DNA from 2 places in the Streptococcus sp. 27098_8_113 genome. Region 1 is predicted to be linked to the other one. Evidence: predicted binding sites of a transcription regulator. Region 1 holds the regulator's gene; the other holds the start of a gene.
What was found. Region 1 encodes NrdR, which represses ribonucleotide reductase genes. Its sites were predicted from a motif close to ACACNATATATNGTGT; they were not measured.

Region 1 (11,777 bases):
TTGGCATAGTCTAGAGCAGCAGTTGCGCCATAGCAGGCCTCTTTAATTTCAAAGCTACGAGCAAAGGGCTGAATGCCTAAAAGACCATGAATAAAGACCGAAGCCGCCTTGCTTTGGTCGATGCTAGACTCTGTTGCGACAATGACCATATCAATGACCTTCTTGTCCTCTGCAGTCAAGATTTGCTCAGCCGCTGCTGCGCCCAAAGTGACAATATCCTCAGTTAAAGGAGCAATGCTGATCTCCTTCATCAATAATCCCTTGCTGAGCTTGTTGGGATCAATGCCCCGCTCCTCAGCCAGATGATCTAATTTTAAAACATAATTGCTGGTCGCAAAACCGATTTGATCGATTCCGATTTTCATCATAAAGACCTCATTCAATTCATTTGATAGCTAATAGTATTCAGACACTATTTTACCATAATTAAGGCTAAAACTCTTTTAAAAACCATTTTTTACGCTCAAATCCGACTTGAGACGGAGAAAGCTCATCATCAAAAAATGAGAGAAACTCAATTTTTCAAATTCAGTTTCCCTCATCAGTCTATTCCAAATTTTGAGCTAGCAAGTTTAGGGATTTAAGGATAAGCTTCCGCCCATGAATCCCCTGAAATCGCTCTTGTTTTTTTCTTTATAAACAGTCCGAAGCAAGTCCTACTTCCGCTTCCTTGCAATCAAGTGAATCGGTGTTCCCTCAAAGACAAAGGCCTTGCGGATTTGATTTTCCAAGAAACGCAGGTAAGAGAAGTGCATGAGCTCTTCTTCGTTGACAAAGATGACAAAGGTCGGCGGTTTTGTCGCCACTTGAGTCGCATAAAAAATCTTGAGGCGTTTGCCCTTGTCAGTCGGTGTCGGATTAATCGCGATGGCATCCATGATAACATCATTGAGCACCGCTGATGGAATACGGGTATTCTGGCTCTGACTAATTTGCTTAATCATGTCTGGCAGCTTATGGAGGCGCTGCTTAGTCAGGGCAGAGACAAAAATAATCGGCGCATAAGACAAGTACTGGAACTGGTCGCGGATATCTTCTTCCCAGTCTTTCATGGTATGGTTGTCTTTTTCCAGCGTGTCCCACTTATTGACGACGATGATCATTCCTTTTCCTGCTTCATGGGCGAAGCCAGCGATTCGCTTGTCGTACTCACGAATTCCTTCTTCGGCGTTAAGCACCATCAGAACGACATCTGAGCGATCAATCGCCCGCATTGCCCGCATAACAGAGTATTTCTCTGTATTTTCATAGACCTTGCCTGACTTGCGCATACCAGCCGTATCGATCATGGTAAATTCCTGACCTTCACTATCCGTAAAGACCGTATCAATAGCATCGCGCGTGGTACCAGCCACTGGACTGGCAATGACCCGATCCTCACCTAAGATGGCATTGATCAAGCTAGACTTGCCGACATTAGGACGGCCAATCAAGCTAAACTTAATCATATCAGGATTTTCAACCACTTCCTCATGTGGAAGATTTTCAACGATAGCATCCAGAACATCCCCTGTACCAATCCCGTGGACAGAAGAGACTGGGAATGGATCTCCCAAGCCCAGTGCATAGAAATCATAGATTTCATTGCGCATTTCAGGATTATCCACTTTATTAACCGCTAAAATAATCGGCTTGTGAGTCTTATAAAGCATCCGAGCCACATACTCGTCCGCATCAGTGATGCCTTCCTTGCCGGACACGACAAAAACGATGACATCAGCCTCGTCCATAGCGATCTCAGCTTGATGCTTGATTTGCTCCATAAAAGGCGCATCAACATCATCAATTCCGCCCGTATCAATGATACTAAACTTACGATTCAGCCAATCTGCCGTCGCATAGATTCGGTCACGAGTAACCCCTTCCACGTCTTCGACAATGGAAATCCGCTCACCCGCAATCCGGTTAAATAGCGTTGACTTGCCGACATTGGGACGGCCGACAATGGCAATAGTTGGTAAAGCCATGTTTTTCCTCTTTCATTCTTTGAGACAGAGCTGAGCTCCGCCTTATTTTTCTAATTTCTTTTCTTTGAACAGTTGGTCAATCGCTTGATTCGGCTCCTGACCAAATTGGGCTGCCAAACGCTGGCTCCAAGTATCCTGTGCCCGCTCACCAGCATACTCAGCCTGCACACGGTCATAGGCCTCGATGACTGAGCTGAGTTGCTCACAGTATTCTTCCTCAAAGACCACCGCTTCATAAGGCAGACGTGGCTTGACAGCATGGTTTTGATTAGGCTTTCCTAAAGCCATGCCGAAAACTGGATAAGTATAGTCTGGCAGATTAAAGAGCTGAGCTATTTTTGAAGCTTCATAGCGAACTAAACCAATAATAACGCCGCCATAACCCAGACTTTCAGCTGCTAAGAGGGTATTTTGTCCTGCCAAAGCAGCATCTACCGAGCTAATCAGGAGATTTTCTGTTCCTTCAGGGTAAAAACCATCCGTGTGCAATTGAGCGCCCTTTTGAGCACGATTGAGGTCGCCAACAAAAAGCAGGAAGGCCGAAGCCTGCCGAATGGCTTCTTGGGGAACCAAATCAAAGAGGGCTTCTTTTTTCTCTTTGCTTCGCACCACAATGATCGAATAGGACTGGAAGTTCTTCCAGCTGGAAGCAGCCCGCCCAGCATCGATAATAGAACGCAGTTCTTCAGCTGAAATCAGCTCTTCCGTAAAGCGCCGAACAGACGTATGAGCCTTCATCAAGTTAATTGTTTCATTCATCGACGGTTCTCTCCTTCTAGATGCACTTCTTGAGCCAGAAACTTAATCCGCTCCATAACCCGCTTGGCCTGCCAAGTCTCATCGCCATTCTTAGAGCTGGCAAAGTGACGCTCTAAATCCGCAAAACTAAAGTTAGAAGTAAAGAAAGTTGGCATATTTTCCTGCATACGGTGCTGGAGAATGACCTGCAAAATCTCATCGCGCATCCAGGGGCTAGACTGCTCTGCACCGATATCGTCCAAAATCAGCACTTGAGCTGTCTTGACTTGGTCAATCTTGTCCTTGACTAAACCAGAACTGATAGCATTCTTAACATCCAAAACAAAGCTCGGATAGTGAAGCAGAGTCGTTGAAGCACTGCGTTTTTCTGACAAATCATGCGCCAGAGCAGCCATCATGTAACTCTTACCCACGCCGAAATCTCCGTAGAGATAAACAGCCTTTTGATAATTAGGAAAGTCCGCAACAAAACTGGTCAAGAGTTCAAAAGCCTTGTAACGACCGACATCGTCTAAGTCTACTTTGGCCAAACTAGCTTCTTTTAGACTGGTGGGTAGATTGATGAGGTTGAGACGGTTTCTAATCGCTTCCTGTCTCTCCTGCTCGATCAACTCAGGTGTTTCCTCATAGGCAACATCCGCATAGCCTTCATTTTTCACCAAAATTGGCTTATAACCCTTAGCAATATAGTTCTGATCTTCTAGCAGGAAACGATCTCGTTCGGTAATGTATTGATTGAACTTAGAAATGCTCCGCTGAATTTCAGTTGGAGACAGTTGTTCTCGACTGATAAAGGCAGCGATATCTGGATCGGCTAAAATCTGCTGGACCAATTTTTGATAATCAAACTGCTTCACCTTATTCATATGAGGCATTGCCTGTCCTATTTTTTCCATTTAATCGCCTCCCTCTTCCAGTCTTGCTAAAAGTCTTCTTTTTTGCTCTTCTAGTTCCGCTTGTTTTTCTAAGCTGGTTTCATTCTTGTAATCTGGCTGACTCCAGTTCGGCACATTGCTTCTAGAAGCAGTTGGGCTGACTTGCGCAGGACGACTATTCGTCTGCTGATTACGCTCACGGATTTTCAGGACTGCCTCTTCAGCCGAAGTCACCTTTTGATAAGAAAAATCATTGGCCACCTTGAGGGCATACTTCTCATTGAGGTTGGCCGAATCAACCTTATTAAAAGTCAATAGCAGGATGATATTGATAACTTCATCCAACAGTCCCATCTCTGCCAAATCCTGAATCAGCTTCCGTTCACTACGCGTAATGGCCGCTTGACGGGTTTTCTTGATTTCTGCCAAAAAGAGTAGTGGCTGCTTGCTTTTAGCCTCACGGATAATAGACTGCTCTTGCGGAGAAAAATCTCCCGAAACTGGTTTTTGCTGAATCTTTTGCTGCATCCGTTTCGTCGAAATCACATGTGACACAGCTGTTTCACGCGCTAAGACATAGGTCTCATACCAAGTCCATTTCTTCTGCTCCGCAATAGCAAACAAGTCCAAGAGATCCGATTTTTCATCCGCAAAACGCAAGCCATCCTGAGCCATTCTCTGTTTAAAATGCGTCAAGTCAAAATCATTCTGGCGACTGGTTCTCGTCGGACCGACCTCTTCCATGCCATAAATCTGGCTAAAAGAAGCACCGATTTTTTGTCCAGCTGGATTTTCCGGTCGTAGCTTATCTACCGCCGCCTGACCAATCTTTTTCTCCAAAAGACTACTGTACACATGATGAGCAAAGAAGTCCTCAGCGGACAAGGTTGGATAGAGTCGGATGAAAAATCCCGTCTCCGTCTGGAAAAGCTCTAGCAAGCCAATAGCTGATAGACGTTCCAAGCTCCTCTCCAACACTTCCATACCAAAATCAAGATGATTTAAAATATGGCTGAAAAGTCGCTGCTGAGCTCCGTTATCCCAAAAAGAAACCAGATAAAGATAAAGCGCCACTGCATCCTTGCCCACAATAGGTAGATAATAACGGGTCAGCCCGCTCATATCCTGACTGACCTGGTTATTAGACAAGAAAGAAAAATGATCATTTGGTTTCATAAGCCCTTATTTTTCCTTTTTCTTCTTAGAACCCTTGGTAATCTGCTTCAAAAGGCTTTCCAGCTCGCCAACATCCTTAAAACTCCGATAAACACTGGCAAAACGGACATAGGTAATCTCATCCAGCTCGGCCAGCTCATCCATGACCAGAGAGCCAATATATTCGCTAGCAATTTCATTTTCGCTCTGACTGCGAAGTTTTTGCTCAATCCGATTGACCAATTCTTCGATCTCGTCACTTGAGACCGGACGCTTCTGAGCGGAGCGGATGATTCCATTAAATATCTTATCCCGAGAAAACTGCTCACGCGTCCCATCTTTTTTGACAACGACTAGGGTTCTTTCTTCCACGCGCTCATAAGTTGTAAAACGATGCTGGCATTCCTCGCATTCACGGCGACGACGGATTGTATTTCCATCTTCTGCCTGCCGGCTGTCAACCACACTTGATTTGCTTCCGCCACATTTGGGACAACGCATGTCATTTCCTCCTAGAATCTTAATACTTCATTATACCATGTTTTGACCAATAACAAAAGACGAGAGATTTCCCAGCCATAAAAAAACTAAAGCTGGCAAAGCAGCTTTAGCAAGAAAATCTTCTTTCAAAAATCCAGCAAATGGAAACTCAGCCCTTCTTGTCAAAATACTTTTTGGTCTCAGCAATAATAACCGGAGATAAGGCCAAAAGAGCAATCAGATTTGGCAAGGCCATCAAGGCATTGACAATATCGGCAATGACCCAAACTGCTTCTAGCTCAATAAAGCCCCCTAAGAGCACCATAGCAACAAAGATAATTCGGTACAAGCGAATATATTTGACACCAAACAGGAACTCAAAGCAGCGCTCACCGTAGTAGTTCCAGCCTAAAATAGTGGTAAAAGCAAACAGAACTAGAAAAACGGATAGAAGGATTGGACCAAAATTAGCAAAGACAGTCGCAAAGGCTGCCTGAGTCAAGGACACACCATTGAGATTGCTATCCCAAACTCCTGTGATTAAAATTGTCAATCCTGTCAGACTACAAATAATCAGAGTATCAATAAAGGTTCCCGTCATAGAAATCAATCCTTGTTCGACAGGCTCCTTGGTCTTGGCTGCTGCTGCAGCAATAGGTGCTGATCCTAGACCAGATTCATTGGAGAATACCCCGCGCGCAACCCCATTTTGAATCGCCATCTGGATGGTTGCACCAGCAAAGCCACCAACAGCAGCTGTCTGACTAAAGGCAGAACTAAAGACTAGCTGAAGAGTTGGCAGCAAACGATCTATATTGACTGCTAATACAGTCACAGTCCCCAAGATATAAATAGCCGCCATAAAAGGCACAACCTTGGTCGACACTCGAGCAATCGACTGAATACCGCTAAAAATAACTAGAGCCACCAAAATAGCCAAGATAGAGGCAGTCACAGCTGGAGGCAACTGAATGGTATTCTGCATAGCTTCTGTAATGGAATTCACCTGCGTAAAGGTTCCAATCCCTAAAAGAGCCACCAAGACACCCGCTACAGCAAAGAAGATAGCCAGCGGACGCCATTTTTCGCCCATTCCTAATAGGATATAATGCATGGGACCACCAGCAACGGCTCCGTGAGCATCCTTAGAACGATACTTGATTGCTAATAAACCTTCGGCATACTTGGTTGCCATTCCAAAGAAAGCTGCTAGCCACATCCAAAATAAGGCGCCCGGTCCACCAACTTTTATGGCAGTCGCTACACCGATAATATTCCCCGTGCCAACCGTGGCTGCCAATGCTGTACAAAGAGCTGCAAAGCTAGACACATCTCCATGATGATCCTCACCGGAAACAAAAATTAAGCGAAAGGCGCGAGAAAGGCGCGAAATCTGTAGCAACCTCAGACGAAGTGTCAGATAAAGCCCTGTTCCAACTAATAAAATTAAGAGGGGAGGCCCCCAGACCAGAGAATCAATTTGATTCAACAATTTCAACATAAATCTTCTGCTCCTTTTCCACACCGAGAAAAAGAAAAGTACATGTGTAAACATGTACTCTGGATGCCTGAGAACGACCGTTTCCTGCCCTTCCCTTGCTCTGTCCTTTTACCTGAGAGTTTGAGCAGTTGCCTGCCTTGCCCCTTCGGTGCCAATCATGGTCTCTCCAGAGTTCCGTCCATTTCACAGTCATAAGGCTCAAACACTTATTTCTGAAAAACTTCATTCGGTGTCTATTCTAAATTTTCTATTATTTTAAAATAATATTCGGTTTTTGTCAATGTTTTATAACAAACTTTAAACATGTAAACGTTTTTTAACACAAAAAGAAGCCTAAGGCTTCTTTCTTAACTTAATTCTGCCAAAATCGCCTTCAGTTGCTCCTTCGTATGAACACCAGCTACTTGCTTAACGACTTGACCGTCTTTCTTGAACAGAAGGGTAGGAATGGACATAATGCCGAATTCACAGGCAGTATTTGGATTTTCATCCACATCCATTTTGAGGATTTTCAATTCGTCCTCATGAACTTCTCCTGCCAACTGCTCCAAGATAGGCGCCTGCATACGGCATGGACCGCACCAAGTTGCCCAAAAGTCAATCAGAACCAGTCCGTCTTTTGTCTCTTCAGCGAATGTTGCATCTGTAACTGCTGCTACCATAAATCTTCTCCTTTGAATAGCTTACTTTTGATATTATTGTACACCAAACCCAGAGGAAAAGAAAATATTTGCTACGGAGTACTCGATTCTTCCCTACTTAAAGATTACAATCGTCGCACCGCTGCCACCAGCATTTTGCGGGGCATAACCGAAGGACTTGACCTGCTTGTTTCGACGGAGGTATTTAGTTACTCCTTCACGGATAACACCCGTTCCGATACCGTGGATAATGTCCACTTGAGCCATGTTGTTAAGGAGGGCCTGATCGATAAAGGCATCAAGCTCTTCCATGGCCTCTTCGTAGCGTTTGCCACGCAGATCCAGTCTGGCTCTTGGACCATTGGTATTGGTTCGCTTGACCACATTGACCTGCTTGCGCTTAGGTTGCTGCTCCTTTTCAGCCTTGAGTAAGTTGAACTCCTGCTCTTCTAATGTCATCTTGATAAGACCGACCTGAGCTTCCCAGCGTCCGTCCTTGAGCTGCTTGACCAAGGCTCCCCGCTGACCATAGCTGGTGACTAGGATATCATCTCCCACCTTGGGCGCCCGATTTTTCTTAGCCTGCTTGAGCACCTTATTCTTTGATAAATCAACCGTTTCTGGTGCCAACTTTTTAAGCTGGGCCTTGGCTTCGATAATCTCATGCGGTTTGAGACTGGACTTATCATGGAGATTTTTGAGAATGCTCTCACTTTCCGCTAACGCCATATCCACGATTTCCTGGGCTTCCAACCGTGCCTTATTGAGCTCGGTTTCCTTTTCTCTGTTAAACTCATTGTAAAGTTTTTTGAGGGCTCGGTTAAATTTGAGATTTTCCTGCTCCACCTCGCGGATATTATCCAAGCGCTTGCGGCTTTCCAACGTCTGCTCTTCCAGGCGCTCAATGATCCGATTGACATCACTGTCTGTATCGGTCTGCTCTTGGGCGTGGCCAACGATAACTTCCGACAAGCCCAAACGCCGAGCGATTTCAAAGGCATTGGAGCGGCCAGGTACTCCCTGCATAAAGCGATAGGTCGGCCGCAAACTATCTGTATCAAATTCCATGCTGGCATTTTCCACCCAATCCGTCTCAATCCCATAGGCTTTGAGCTCAGGATAGTGGGTCGTCGCCATGGTTTTGATTTGCCTTAGCCGCAAATCTTCTAAGATAGCAATCGCCAGAGCTGCTCCTTCTTGCGGGTCAGTCCCAGCTCCCAGCTCATCCAGCAGGACCAAACTCTTGCTATCAACCTGCTCTAAAATAGAGACGATATTAGTCATGTGACTGGAGAAAGTCGACAGGCTCTGCTCAATCGACTGCTCATCACCAATGTCTGCAAAAATCTGACTGAAAATCCCGACGCGACTGCCCTTGTCCGCCAGAATCGGCAGACCTGACTGGGCCATGATCTGAGCCAGCCCCAAGGTCTTCAGCATGATGGTCTTACCACCCGTATTAGGACCGGTAATGACAATCTCTGTCAAATCTGGCCCGAAGTGCAGGTCATTAGCCACCGCATTTTCAATCAGGGGATGGCGGACACTGAGTAGTTGGATATCCTGCTCTTCTGACAGGTCTGGCACCACCGCTCCCGTCTCTTGCATGAAGCGGACCTTGGCACGCACCAGATCCAGATGCCCGATAATCCAAGCATTGTTGGCAATTTCAGTCGCATGAGGCCGTATCATATCCGACATAGCCTGCAAAATCCGCTGAATTTCATAGCGCTCGTCTGCCCGACTGCTGGCAATCTCTTCATTGAGATTGACCACCGCCCGCGGCTCAATGTAAACCGTACTTCCGCTGGCCGAAATATCGTGAACGACACCCGCAATACGGTTACGGTAGGTATTTTTCACAGGTAGTACATTACGGCCATTCCGACTGGCCACCACTTGGTCTGCCAGCATATCACCTTTGGTTTTGAGAATTTCTTGCAGAATATCCCGAACCTGGACTTCATTTTCTTGGATTTTCCGGCGAATACGACTCAACTCTTCACTAGCAAAACTCTCAAGAAAGCCCCCATCATTGATAGCTTGCAGGCTTCCCTGAATACTAGGAAACTCTACTAGATTGTTAAAAAGGCGATCCAAACGCTCCAATTGGACATTTTCCAAGTCCTCGTGGAAAGATACCAGCTCATGCGTCACAGCCAAGACCCGCTTGAGGGCTAAAAACTCCTCAATATTCAGGTCACTATCCAGCTCTAGGCGCTTGGTCAAGCCCCTAATATCCTGAATGGCTCCCAAACTAAAGTGCGGATGCTGCACAAAAATCTGCCGCATATCGGACATCTCCAAAAAAGCAGCAGCAATTGATTCTTTTTTATTGTTTGGCTGGAGCTGCTTCAACTCCAACTCTCCCAGCTCAGTCAGCAGATAGGGAGAAAAAAGCTCCTTAATTTTATCAAATTCCAAAGTTTCTAAAATTTTATGATTCATCATGTTCATTCTATTTCTATATGATTTAAACTGAAAAAGAAACTCAGCTACAGAGCAACTGAGTCTTAATTATCCGATAATTTTTGTGACCCAAAGGTCATGTAAAATGGATGAAGTTACAGGCGTGTGATTGATAATAAACCGAATCAGCAAACTCGAATTTAAGCGTTCTTGGATAAAGGACATAGGCACAGTAGCTAAAATAGTCAGTCCCATCTCGATGACAAAGAGTGAGATGAAGACCGCAATAGCCCCACTGACCATATTAAAAGCTTTCGTATCCCACTTATTCGGATAGGGAATTAAATTTACAAAAATCCCCAAAAAGCGGCCTACTATATAAACAAGACTGAAAACAAGAAGATAAGCCAGCCCCGCATAAAAAACCTTATCCAAATGGAAAAGTTGAGAACTTGCAAAGAAATAAGTCGAGCTTCCTTTAACAGCGCTAGCATAGGGCACCCACAAGCTGATGGACTTAGCCAAGCCCTGATATAGAGCTCCAGCCACTAGCATGGATACAATCGTCATAGCAGCATAATAACCCTGCAGAACAACCCCACGCGAGTAGCCAATATAAAAGCTCCAAGCTAATATTAGTAAAATAATAATCGCAAACACTATCTTTCCCCTGTATTAGCTGACTTTTCTCTTAATTCGCTAAGCATTTTGTGACGAAGGCTTTCCAATTCTTTTTCCTTATCATCAAACTCAATCTCGCGGCTGAGCTGGGTAGATAAACTATTAATCGCCAACAAAATGGCCAAGACTTCATCATCTGCCGCAGGCATCTGCTCTTTAATGGCCTTATATTTTTCCTTGGCAACCCGCTCCACTTCTTCCATAAAAAGATTGTCGTGTTCTGTTGTTAAAGTTAAGGTTTTGTTTCCAAATGTAAACTTATATCTATTCAAATTTGCCATAAAATCACCTCATGATATTATACCAAAAATCGCTACATTTGTCAGGTAGAAATCTGCTATCTATCCTTTGATAAATTATAACTCTTTCGTATAATAATATCGCTCACCTGTATAAGGATATTCTTTTAATCTAAACACTTCCTCATAGCCATGCTTTTTATAAAAATCTGGCGCTTGAAAATGAAAGGTATCCACAAATGAATACTTACACTTCCTGTCACGAGCTTCCTCTTCCGCCCTTTGCAAAATATCCGAGCCAAGCCCTTGCCCTCGTAAAGCCTCACTCACATATAAATACTCAATTTCAAGCCAATAACCAAACGTTTCGGCTACTAGGCCGCCCATTAAATTTCCGTCCTCATCTTCGATAAAGATATTGAGAGGCTCACTTGTTGAAGCTTCCCGTTTAGAGCGATTATAAGCTCGAATTAAATTTCCAAGTTCTTGGACACGTTCAGATTCTTTATTTTCCAATCTCAATTTCATTAGGCTCTCCTTCTTATCAAATCTTAAATCTATTCTACCATTTTAGCAAGATAAGTAGACTTTATTCATTCCAAAAGAAAAAATTGAAAGATAGATACCTTACATTATAACAGAAAAGACAAGGCAAAATACCTTGTCTTTATACTGTATCTAATTGATCCCTTATTCATAGACTTTCTATATAAATCTCACACTTTATATATTCCCATTACGAACCAGCACTTTCGTAGGAATCTAGGCCCTTGTCCCATAGTTTCAAGGAAATGAAAAAGAAAACAAGGGAAATCAGAATCAAACCACCGATATTAAAAAGTCCATTCTTGCCCTGCAAGAAATAGCTGGCAGGGTAGTAGGCCGTAAAAGCGAAAGGCACGATAAAACTAATCAACCAACGAAGTAGGGAATTGTAAATGGAAATCGGATACTTGGCAAAGTCATTAAACATATAGAAAATGTAAATCATGGCGCCTGACTGCTTGGTCCAAAAAGCGATACTGGCTGTCGCGATTTTCAAAGAAGTATAAATCAAGGTCGCAAAAGGA
Region 2 (11,777 bases), on a different contig from region 1:
ATGGAGCAGGAATTGAAGGTCACCATTCATGCCCGAACCGAGATTGTGCAGATTTTAGGTACGGAGGCTGCCTGCGAGGAGGCCAGACAGGTCATTCAGGCTCTCTTGGTCTTGGTCAATCGTGGCATGACCATCGGTACTCCCGATGTTGTGACAGCCATTACCATGGTCAAAAATGATGAAATTGATAAGTTTGTAGCTCTTTACGAAGAAGAGATTATCAAGGACAGCTATGGTAAGCCGATTCGGGTCAAGACACTTGGCCAGAAAATCTATGTGGACAGTGTTAAAAATCACGATATCGTCTTTGGGATTGGGCCAGCTGGAACAGGGAAGACTTTTCTGGCGGTGACCTTGGCCGTGACAGCTCTCAAGCGTGGGCAGGTCAAACGAATCATCTTGACGCGACCAGCGGTAGAAGCTGGTGAGAGTCTGGGCTTCCTGCCGGGAGACCTTAAAGAAAAGGTGGATCCTTATCTGCGTCCAGTCTATGATGCCTTGTATCAGATTTTGGGCAAGGACCAGACGACGCGCCTGATGGAGCGAGAAATCATTGAGATTGCACCTTTAGCCTATATGCGGGGGCGGACGCTGGATGATGCCTTTGTCATTCTGGATGAAGCTCAGAATACCACCATCATGCAGATGAAGATGTTTCTGACACGTCTGGGCTTCCAGTCCAAGATGATTGTCAATGGAGACATCAGCCAGATTGACCTGCCTCGTAATGTCAAATCTGGCCTCATAGACGCTCAGGAGAAATTGAAGAACATCTCCCAGATTGATTTTGTCCATTTCTCAGCCAAGGACGTGGTCCGCCATCCAGTGGTGGCACAGATTATCCGTGCCTATGAACCGCCAGCTCCTAAGAAAGAGGATAGTGAAATAGCTGAGGACGAAAGCACTAGCTGATAAAAAAACGACTAACTTGATAAGCAAGTTAGTCGTTTTCTAGTGTCTGAAAATTATTTGGTTAAACCGTAGTTGTAGTCATCATCTTGCATGGCTTCAACTTCACCAAGAAGGTAACCATTTCCGACTTGAGAGAAGAAGTCGTGGTTAGATGTTCCTGTTGAGATCCCGTTCATGACGATTGGGTTGACATCGTCCGCTGAATCTGGGAAGAGTGGATCTTGTCCTAGGTTCATGAGAGCCTTATTAGCATTGTAACGAAGGAAGGTCTTCACTTCTTCGGTCCAGCCAACACCGTCATAGAGGCTTTCTGTATAGCCCTCTTCGTTCTCGTAGAGGGTATAGAGAAGGTCGTACATCCATTCTTTGAGTTTCTCTTGCTCTTCTTCAGGCAATTCATTGAAACCAAGTTGGAATTTGTAACCAATGTAAGTCCCGTGGACAGACTCATCACGGATGATTAGTTTGATGATTTCCGCAACGTTGGCTAGTTTGTTGTTACCGAGATAGTAGAGGGGTGTAAAGAAACCAGAGTAGAAGAGGAAGGTTTCAAGGAAGACGCTGGCAACTTTCTTTTCAAGGGGGCTACCATTGAGGTAGATTTCATTGATAATTTCAGCTTTTCTTTGTAGGTAGGGATTAGTGTTAGTCCATTCAAAGATTTCTTCGATTTCAGCCTTGGTATTCAAGGTAGAAAAGATAGAAGAATAAGATTTTGCGTGGACAGATTCCATAAATTGGATGTTATTGAAAACAGCTTCCTCATGCGGTGTACGGATGTCTGAGCGAAGAGCTTGTACACCAGTTTCAGATTGCATGGTATCAAGAAGGGTCAACCCACCAAAGACTTTTCCTACCAAGTCTTTTTCTTTGTTTGAAAGTTTTCTCCAGTCGTCTAGGTCATTTGACAGAGGGATACGAGTATCGAGCCAGAATTGCTCTGTCAGCTTTTCCCAAGTTGATTTGTCGATGACATCTTCGATGGCATTCCAGTTTATGGCTTTATAGTAAGTTTCCATGATAATCTCGCTTTAAATTTTTAATACTTGCTTATGTCGTGAGGGAAACGATTTCCTTCAGCAACATTGCGATAAGTGTTTTTTTATACTTTATTTTGTTGAATTTAAATGGTGTAATTGTAAATTGTTACTTACTAGATCACACAGCTTTCACATTGGTTAGCGCCTACTTCGCCGCCATCGTCAGTAAAGGTGCGGACGTAGTAGATGGACTTGATTCCCTTGTTGAAGGCGTAGTTACGCAGGATAGAAAGGTCGCGGGTTGTTTGCTTGCTTTCTTTTTTCCATTCGTAGAGGCCTTTTGGAATATCACTGCGCATAAAGAGAGTCAGAGATAGACCTTGGTCCACGTGCTCAGTTGCAGCGGCGTAAACATCAATTACCTTGCGCATGTCCATGTCATAGGCACTGGTGTAGTAAGGAATGGTCTCAGTTGACAAACCTGCCGCAGGATAGTAAATCTTACCGATTTTCTTTTCCTGACGTTCTTCGATCCGCTGAGTGATTGGATGGATTGAAGCAGAAACATCATTGATATAGCTGATAGAGCCATTTGGTGCAACAGCTAGGCGATTTTGATGGTAGAGACCGTCCGCTTTTATCTTGTCACGAAGTTCTGCCCAATCCTCTGCAGATGGGATAAAGATGTCTTTGAAAAGTTCCTTCACACGTTCAGACTTAGGTACAAATTCACCCGTCAGGTATTTGTCAAAGTAAGTGCCGTTAGCATAGTCAGATTTTTCAAAGTTATGGAAGGTTACACCGCGCTCGCGAGCGATATTGTTAGACTCAACTAAAGTCCAGTAGTTCATGAGCATAAAATAGATGCTGGTGAACTCGACAGCTTCCGCTGATCCATAATCGATCAGCTGCTGTGCCAAGTAGCTGTGCAGTCCCATAGCTCCTAGTCCAAAGGTGTGCGCCAGACTGTTACCGTGGTCAATCGAAGGAACAGCCGTAATATGCGAGCTGTCTGTAACAAAGGTTAAAGCGCGTGTCATAGTCCGGATGGATTTTCCGAAGTCAGGCGAAGTCATCATGTTGACAACGTTGGTAGAGCCTAAGTTACATGATACATCTGTTCCCAGGTGGAGATACTCTTGTGCGTCATTCAAGAGACTAGGCTCTTGTACTTGCAGGATTTCAGAGCAAAGGTTGCTCATGATGATTTTACCGTCAATTGGATTTGAACGGTTGGCCGTATCAATGTTTACGATATATGGATAGCCAGACTCTTGTTGCAATTTAGAAATCTCTGTTTCCAAATCACGAGCCTTGATCTTAGTCTTGGTGATCTTAGGATTGGCAACTAGCTCATCGTATTTCTCTGTAATATCGATATAGGCAAATGGTACACCGTATTCACGTTCGATTGAGTAAGGGCTGAAGAGGTACATTTCTTCGTTCTTACGCGCTAATTCGTAGAATTTATCTGGAATGACAACACCGAGTGAGAGGGTTTTTACACGAACTTTTTCGTCAGCATTTTCTTTTTTGGTAGAAAGGAAAGCGATAATATCTGGGTGGAAGACATTGAGATAAACAACCCCAGCTCCCTGACGTTGCCCCAGCTGGTTAGAGTAAGAGAAGCTGTCCTCAAAGAGTTTCATAACAGGCACAACGCCAGATGCAGCTCCTTCATAACCCTTGATAGGCGCTCCAGCTTCCCGCAGATTGCTGAGGGAAATACCGACCCCACCTCCGATACGAGAGAGCTGCAGGGCGGAGTTGATGGAGCGGCCGATTGAGTTCATGTCATCTGTTACTTGGATGAGGAAGCAGGAAACCAATTCGCCACGACGAGCTCGACCAGCGTTGAGGAAGCTTGGTGTAGCCGGTTGATAGCGCTGGTGGATGATTTCATTTGCAATATCCTTGGCAATGGCTTCATCTCCGTTGGCAAAGTAGAGAGCATTAAAGAGCACCCGATCTTCCATGCTTTCCAGATAGTATTCACCATCATTTGTCTTCAGTGCATACTGGTTATAGAATTTATAGGCAGCCATGAAAGATTTGAACTTGAAATCTTGAGCATGGATAAAAGCAGACAACTCTTCAATATATTCAGGAGAATAGAGTTGGATAAATTCTTTTTCCAAGTAGTTTTCTTCGATTAAATATTGAATTTTTTCAGTAATAGAAGCAAACTTCATCGTGTTTGGTTCAACATTTTCTTTAAAGAAGGCTTCCAAAGCTTCCTTGTCTTTGTGAAGCATGATTTGCCCATTGACTGGACGGTTAATTTCGTTATTTAGACGGAAGTAAGTCACATCTTCTAAGTGTTTGAGTCCCATAATTTTCCTTTTTCTAAAATGTCTTTTGCTTTTACAAAATAAACGGCTCCTACGAATGATAGGAGCGGCAACAAAGCTCTAAATACTGGCGAGATTATGATAATTTTTTGAGTTTACCAGGCTGGAAACCAGAAAATGCTTCAGTTGACGTTTGAATAACAGGCGCTGCATTGAAACCGAGGCTTTTAACATGGTCGATGTATTCTGGTTGCTCATCAAGATTGATTTCGCGATATTCCACATTGTTGGTATCAAGAAAACGCTTGGTCATCTTGCATTGAACACAATCATTTTTAGAGTAAATAGTTACCATTAGATGATTCCTCTATACTTTCATTTTCTTAAATTTAAATCTGAAACTAGTATATCTAAAAGCGAATTCGATGTCAACAGTTTTGAACTAAATATTGTATGATATTTTCTTATAGCAACTATTGAGATACAATATATAGTGTGTAAAACATCGAAATAAAGAGAAATAACCACAAGGAGTCACAGCGCTTACTGTACTTTAAGCGAAGCTAGACCAAGACGAATTCATTATAGGGAAGAAAGCCTTGAAACTATTTCGGAAAGAGAGGGAGTTGACGATTGAATCTACTATTTTAAAACAGAATTCATTTTCAAACTCTAACGAAATATTTTGTAAGCGGGCTATAAAATTCTTGAAAAAGATTTCAAAAAGTGATATAATATCAACTTGTAAGGGTTATCACTTTAACTCAAAAAGAATTATTTTAAAGGAGAGTCTAACTATGGCTTCTAAAGATTTCCACATTGTGGCAGAAACAGGTATTCACGCGCGTCCAGCAACATTGTTGGTACAAACAGCTAGCAAATTTGCTTCAGATATCACTCTTGAGTACAAAGGTAAATCAGTAAACCTTAAATCAATCATGGGTGTTATGAGTCTTGGTGTTGGCCAAGGTGCTGACGTTACAATCTCAGCTGAAGGTGCAGACGCGGATGATGCTATCGCTGCTATCTCAGAAACAATGGAAAAAGAAGGATTGGCATAAGAAAATGACAGAAATGCTTAAAGGAATTGCAGCATCTGACGGTGTTGCCGTTGCTAAGGCATATCTATTAGTTCAACCGGATTTGTCATTTGAGACTGTTTCAGTCGATGATACGAATGCAGAAGAGGCTCGTTTGGATGCAGCTCTTGAAGCTTCACAGAACGAGCTTTCTGTTATCCGTGAGAAAGCAGTAGATAGCCTTGGTGAGGAAGCGGCTCAAGTATTTGACGCTCACTTAATGGTACTCGCTGACCCTGAAATGGTTGGTCAAATCAAAGAAACGATCCGTACTAAGAAAGTAAATGCGGAAGCTGGTCTGAAAGAAGTTACAGACATGTTTATCGCTATTTTTGAAGGTATGGAAGACAATCCATACATGCAAGAACGTGCGGCAGACATTCGTGACGTAACGAAGCGTGTTTTGGCAAACCTTTTGGGCAAGAAATTACCAAATCCAGCTTCTATCAATGAAGAATCAGTTGTGATTGCACATGACTTGACTCCTTCTGATACGGCTCAATTAGACAAGAAATTTGTTAAAGCGTTTGTAACCAATATCGGTGGACGAACAAGCCACTCTGCGATTATGGCGCGTACGCTTGAAATCGCAGCGGTATTGGGAACCAATAATATTACTGAACTCGTTAAAGACGGCGATATCATTGCAGCAAATGGTATCACTGGTGAAGTTATCATTAACCCAACTGAAGAGCAGGCAGCAGCATTCAAGGTAGCTGGTGAAGCTTATGCGAAGCAAAAAGCTGAATGGGCTCTCTTGAAAGATGCTCAAACAGTGACTGCCGATGGCAAACACTTTGAACTCGCTGCTAACATTGGTACACCAAAAGACGTTGAAGGTGTCAATGCAAATGGTGCTGAAGCCGTAGGTCTTTACCGTACAGAATTCCTTTACATGGATTCACAAGACTTCCCAACAGAAGACGAGCAATACGAAGCTTACAAGGCTGTCTTGGAAGGCATGAATGGAAAACCAGTGGTTGTCCGTACGATGGACATCGGTGGAGATAAGGAGCTTCCTTACTTCGATATGCCGCATGAAATGAATCCATTCCTTGGTTTCCGTGCATTGCGTATCTCTATCTCTGAAACTGGTGACGCTATGTTCCGTACACAGATCCGCGCTCTCTTGCGTGCTTCTGTACATGGACAATTGCGTATCATGTTCCCAATGGTTGCTCTCTTGACAGAATTCCGTAAAGCTAAAGCAGTTTACGAAGAAGAAAAAGCGAAATTGCAAGCTGAAGGTGTTGCTGTAGCGGACAATATTCAAGTAGGTATCATGATTGAAATTCCGGCAGCAGCAATGCTAGCTGATCAATTTGCCAAAGAAGTTGATTTCTTCTCTATCGGTACTAACGACTTGATCCAATACACAATGGCAGCTGACCGTATGAACGAACAAGTTTCATACCTCTACCAACCATACAATCCATCAATCCTTCGCTTGATCAACAATGTTATCAAGGCAGCTCATGCTGAAGGCAAATGGGCAGGTATGTGTGGAGAAATGGCCGGTGACCAAACAGCTGTGCCGCTTCTTGTCGGAATGGGCTTGGATGAATTCTCTATGAGTGCCACTTCTGTCCTTCGGACTCGTAGCCTTATGAAGAAATTGGATACGAAGAAGATGGAAGAACTTGCACAACGCGCATTGACTGAATGTGCAACGATGGAAGAAGTTCTTGAACTTGAAAAAGAATATCTTGACTTCGATTAATCTGAAAATTAAGATCAGGAAATTTTCCTGGTCTTTTTTAGTTTTCTTCAGCGTCATAGTAGACCTAGTGTAGAAAGTGAGAATTGATAAAAAAGAGAGAAATACAGAGAGTTAATATGAGCAAAAGAAGATGATTCATGAAATTTGTGAAAAATTTCTTTAAATTTCTAAAATTTAGTTGAAATTTTCAGAAAATTTGATAAAATGATACTTAATAACATTTTGGAGGGGACACGTGACACAATATAAGAACTATATAAATGGAGAGTGGAGAGCTTCTGAAAATGAAATCACCATCTCATCTCCTATCAATAATGAGATTTTAGGAACTGTTCCTGCCATGAGTCAGGCAGAGGTTGATTATGCGATGGCGAGCGCTCGGGCGGCTTTGCCAGCTTGGCGATCTCTTTCAGCAGTCGAACGTGCAGCTTATCTGCATAAGGCTGCGGATATTTTGGAGCGCGATCAGGAGAAGATTGGCGAAATTCTTGCAAAAGAAGTTGCCAAGGGTATCAAAGCGGCAGTCGGAGAGGTAGTCCGGACAGCAGACTTGATTCGTTATGCAGCTGAAGAGGGCATTCGTATTCATGGCCAGGTTATGGAAGGGGGCGGCTTTGAAGCTGCCAGCAAGAAAAAACTGGCTATGGTCCGTCGTGAGCCTGTAGGAGTTGTACTGGCCATTGCGCCATTTAACTACCCAGTCAACCTATCTGGTTCTAAGATTGCTCCTGCCCTTATCGGCGGAAATGTTGTGATGTTTAAGCCACCTACACAAGGTTCAATCTCTGGTTTGCTCTTGGCTCAGGCTTTTGCTGAGGCAGGTCTGCCTGCCGGTGTTTTCAATACCATTACTGGTCGTGGTTCAGAAATCGGAGACTACATCATTGAGCATAAGGAAGTAAACTACATTAACTTTACTGGCTCCACTCCAATCGGTGAGCGCATCGGTAAGTTGGCTGGTATGCGTCCAATTATGCTTGAATTGGGTGGTAAGGATGCTGCAGTTGTGCTGGAAGATGCTGACTTGGAGCATGCAGCTAAGCAGATTGTTGGCGGGGCATACTGTTATTCCGGCCAGCGCTGTACGGCCATTAAACGTGTCATTGTCATGGAGAGCGTAGCAGATAAATTGGCAGCGTTGCTTCAGGCAGAGGTAGAGAAACTGACGGTTGGTGATCCCTTTGATAATGCGGATATCACACCAGTCATTGATCATGCATCAGCAGATTTCATCTGGGGGTTGATTGAAGACGCTCAGGAAAAGGGAGCGTCAGCCTTGACAGAAATCAAACGTGAAGCAAATCTCATCTGGCCTGCCTTGTTTGACCATGTGACACTGGATATGAAATTAGCTTGGGAAGAGCCATTTGGTCCTGTTCTTCCGATTATTCGTGTGACTTCCGTTGAAGAGGCTATTCAGATCTGTAACCAGTCAGAATTTGGTCTTCAATCTTCAGTCTTTACAAATGATTTCCCGAAAGCATTTGAAATTGCTGAGAAACTGGAAGTGGGTACTGTACACATCAATAATAAGACACAACGTGGTCCAGATAACTTCCCATTCCTTGGTGTTAAGGGATCTGGAGCCGGAGTGCAAGGGATTCGTTACAGTATCGAAGCGATGACACAAGTGAAATCCATCGTGTTTGATGTGAAATAATGAGAAAGGCGGCTTTGTGCGGCCTTTTTTCTTACCATAATGCACTTGCAAATCTAACATGTGATCGGACAATTTGAAAAGAAATAAGTATTTATATTTTTGATTACTTATCATTTTAAAATGTAAATTTACATATTGGTCTATACAAATTTTAACCATTTTATCTCTAATTTTATATCAAATAATTCAAGTAAAAGCCTGTAGAATCAGTATTTTATGAGATCTTCTTCAACGATCTATTGATATAGCAACTCATTCTTGTAAAGAAATTGGGCTTTTGAAATTTTTGAGATGGTTTTTGGAAATTTACTTGAAAAATATAAGAAAATGGGGTAAAATAGAAACATAGAAAACGCTTACAAATAGAAAGGTGACTAAATGGACAAAAAAGAAGCATTAAGAACCTTTACAACAGGTGAAAACTTTCATTTGCAGCATTATTTGGGAGTGCATCAGGATGTGGTGGATGGCAAGGCTGGCTACACCTTTAGAGTCTGGGCTCCAAATGCGCAGAATGTGCATCTGATTGGAGATTTCACCAATTGGTATGGAGAGCAGATTCCTATGACTCGCAATGAAGGCGGTGTCTGGGAAGTCTTCACGGATTTGCCTAAGGAAGGAGATATTTACAAGTACAATATCAAACGCAGTAGTGGTCAGGAAATCTTGAAAATTGATCCGCTGGCTATCTATTTGGAAGAGCGTCCAGGTACGGGAGCTATTGTTCGGACTATTCCAGAGAAGAAGTGGCAAGATGGACTTTGGCTGGCTCGGAGAAAGCGTTGGGGCTTTTTCTCAAGACCGGTCAATATCTATGAAGTGCATGCTGGATCTTGGAAACGTAATCCTGACGGCAGTCCATATTCTATGGCTCAGCTTAAGGAGGAGTTGATTCCTTATCTGGTAGAAATGAACTACACGCACGTTGAGTTCATGCCGCTTATGGCCCATCCTTTGGGACTCAGCTGGGGCTACCAGCTCATGGGTTACTTTGCCTTTGAACATACTTATGGAACGCCAGAGGAATTTCAGGACTTTGTCGAAGAATGTCACTTGAATAATATTGGTGTCATTGTGGACTGGGTTCCAGGTCACTTTACCATCAATGACGATGCCTTGGCCTACTATGATGGAACACCAACCTTTGAGTATCAGGATCATGACCGAGCTCACAACTATGGCTGGGGTGCCTTGAATTTTGACTTGGGAAAAAATGAAGTGCAATCTTTCTTGATTTCTAGTATCAAGTTCTGGATTGATTTCTACCATCTAGATGGGGTTCGTGTGGATGCGGTTAGCAACATGCTCTATCTAGACTACGATAGTGGTCCTTGGCAGCCAAACAAGGACGGCGGTAATCGTAACTATGAAGGCTACTATTTCTTGCAGCGCTTGAATACGGTCATCAAGCTAGCTCATCCTGATGTCATGATGATTGCTGAAGAGAGCTCGTCCGAAACCAAGATTACGGGCATGAGAGAGATGGGTGGTTTGGGCTTTGACTTCAAGTGGAATATGGGCTGGATGAATGATATTCTCCGTTTCTACGAAGAAGACCCGATTTACCGCAAGTACGATTTTAATCTGGTGACCTTCAGCTTTATGTATGTTTTTTCTGAAAACTTCCTCTTGCCTTTCTCTCACGACGAAGTCGTTCATGGTAAGAAGAGCATGATGCATAAGATGTGGGGTGACCGCTACAATCAATTTGCTGGTCTACGCAACCTCTTGACCTATCAAATCTGCCATCCAGGCAAGAAATTGCTCTTTATGGGTTCAGAATTTGGTCAATTCCTAGAGTGGAAGTCAGAAGAGCAGCTGGAATGGTCAAATCTGGACGATCAGATGAACAAGCAGATGCAGAGCTTCACTTCGGCCCTCAACGCCTTTTATCGAGATAATCGTCCGCTTTGGGAGATTGATCTTAGCTACGATGGCATCGAAATCATTGATGCCGACAATACCGATCAGAGTGTCCTTTCCTTTATCCGTAAGACGGAAAAAGGAGATATGTTAGTCTGTGTATTCAATATGGTGCCAGTAGAGCGCAAAAACTTTACCATTGGTGTGCCAGTGGAAGCCATTTATGAAGAAGTATGGAATACTGAATTAGAGAAATGGGGAGGTGTTTGGAAGGAACACAACGAAACAGTTCAGTCTCAAGAGGGACTATGGAAAGATTATCCGCAGACCTTGACCTTTACGCTACCAGCTTTGGGAGCAAGTATTTGGAAAATCAAGCGTCGTGTGAATGTTCGTAAAAATGCTAAAAAAGATTCCACAAAGGAGTAGGATATGAAGAATGAAATGCTAGCTTTGATTCTTGCCGGTGGGCAAGGAACTCGTCTTGGAAAGCTCACACAAAGTATTGCAAAACCAGCAGTACAGTTTGGTGGTCGTTATCGTATTATTGATTTCGCGCTGTCAAACTGTGCCAACTCTGGGATTAATAATGTCGGTGTGATTACCCAGTACCAACCACTTGCTTTGAACAGCCATATCGGGAACGGTTCAAGCTGGGGCTTGGATGGTATCAATACAGGTGTATCCATTCTTCAGCCTTACTCTGCCAGTGAAGGAAATCGTTGGTTTGAGGGAACAAGCCACGCTATTTTCCAAAATATTGACTATATCGATAGTATCAATCCTGAATATGTTTTAATCCTATCTGGTGATCATATCTACAAGATGGACTATGATGATATGCTCCAATCCCACAAGGATAACAGCGCTAGTTTGACGGTTGCTGTCTTAGATGTGCCTCTCAAGGAAGCTAGCCGTTTTGGTATTATGAATACCGATGCCAATAACCGGATCGTTGAATTTGAAGAAAAACCAGAAAATCCTAAATCTACCAAGGCTTCTATGGGAATCTATATCTTTGACTGGCAACGTCTCCGCAATATGTTGATTGCTGCTGAAAAGAGCAATGTCGATATGTCCGACTTTGGTAAAAATGTTATCCCTAACTATCTTGAATCTGGCGAAAGCGTTTATGCTTACGAATTTAACGGCTACTGGAAAGACGTTGGTACGATTGAGTCACTTTGGGAAGCGAACATGGAATACATTAGTCCAGAAAATGCTTTAGACAGTCGTGATCGTCAGTGGAAAATTTACTCACGTAACTTGATT

Region 2: the regulator NrdR is predicted to act here: its motif matches at 4,665-4,680, upstream of nrdH (glutaredoxin-like protein NrdH).

The regions. Positions count from the first base shown of each region.
Region 1 covers NZ_JAPVZU010000017.1:3,422-15,198, reverse strand. Annotated here, with positions in the region: gene O3644_RS09090 (hydroxymethylglutaryl-CoA synthase) at 1-365, opposite strand, end outside; gene der (ribosome biogenesis GTPase Der) at 657-1,967, opposite strand; gene O3644_RS09080 (NADPH-dependent oxidoreductase) at 2,010-2,726, opposite strand; gene dnaI (primosomal protein DnaI) at 2,723-3,622, opposite strand; gene O3644_RS09070 (DnaD domain protein) at 3,623-4,777, opposite strand; gene nrdR (transcriptional regulator NrdR) at 4,784-5,257, opposite strand; gene O3644_RS09060 (sodium:alanine symporter family protein) at 5,406-6,737, opposite strand; glycine riboswitch at 6,828-6,917, opposite strand; gene trxA (thioredoxin) at 7,085-7,399, opposite strand; gene O3644_RS09050 (endonuclease MutS2) at 7,493-9,826, opposite strand; gene O3644_RS09045 (CvpA family protein) at 9,896-10,447, opposite strand; gene zapA (cell division protein ZapA) at 10,447-10,749, opposite strand; gene O3644_RS09035 (GNAT family N-acetyltransferase) at 10,825-11,235, opposite strand; gene O3644_RS09030 (ABC transporter permease) at 11,444-11,777, opposite strand, start outside.
Region 2 covers NZ_JAPVZU010000004.1:23,341-35,117, forward strand. Annotated here, with positions in the region: gene O3644_RS03600 (PhoH family protein) at 1-912, shown strand, start outside; gene nrdF (class 1b ribonucleoside-diphosphate reductase subunit beta) at 966-1,931, opposite strand; gene nrdE (class 1b ribonucleoside-diphosphate reductase subunit alpha) at 2,066-4,225, opposite strand; gene nrdH (glutaredoxin-like protein NrdH) at 4,320-4,538, opposite strand; gene O3644_RS03620 (phosphocarrier protein HPr) at 4,981-5,244, shown strand; gene ptsP (phosphoenolpyruvate--protein phosphotransferase) at 5,249-6,982, shown strand; gene O3644_RS03630 (NADP-dependent glyceraldehyde-3-phosphate dehydrogenase) at 7,218-8,642, shown strand; gene glgB (1,4-alpha-glucan branching protein GlgB) at 9,021-10,934, shown strand; gene O3644_RS03640 (glucose-1-phosphate adenylyltransferase) at 10,938-11,777, shown strand, end outside.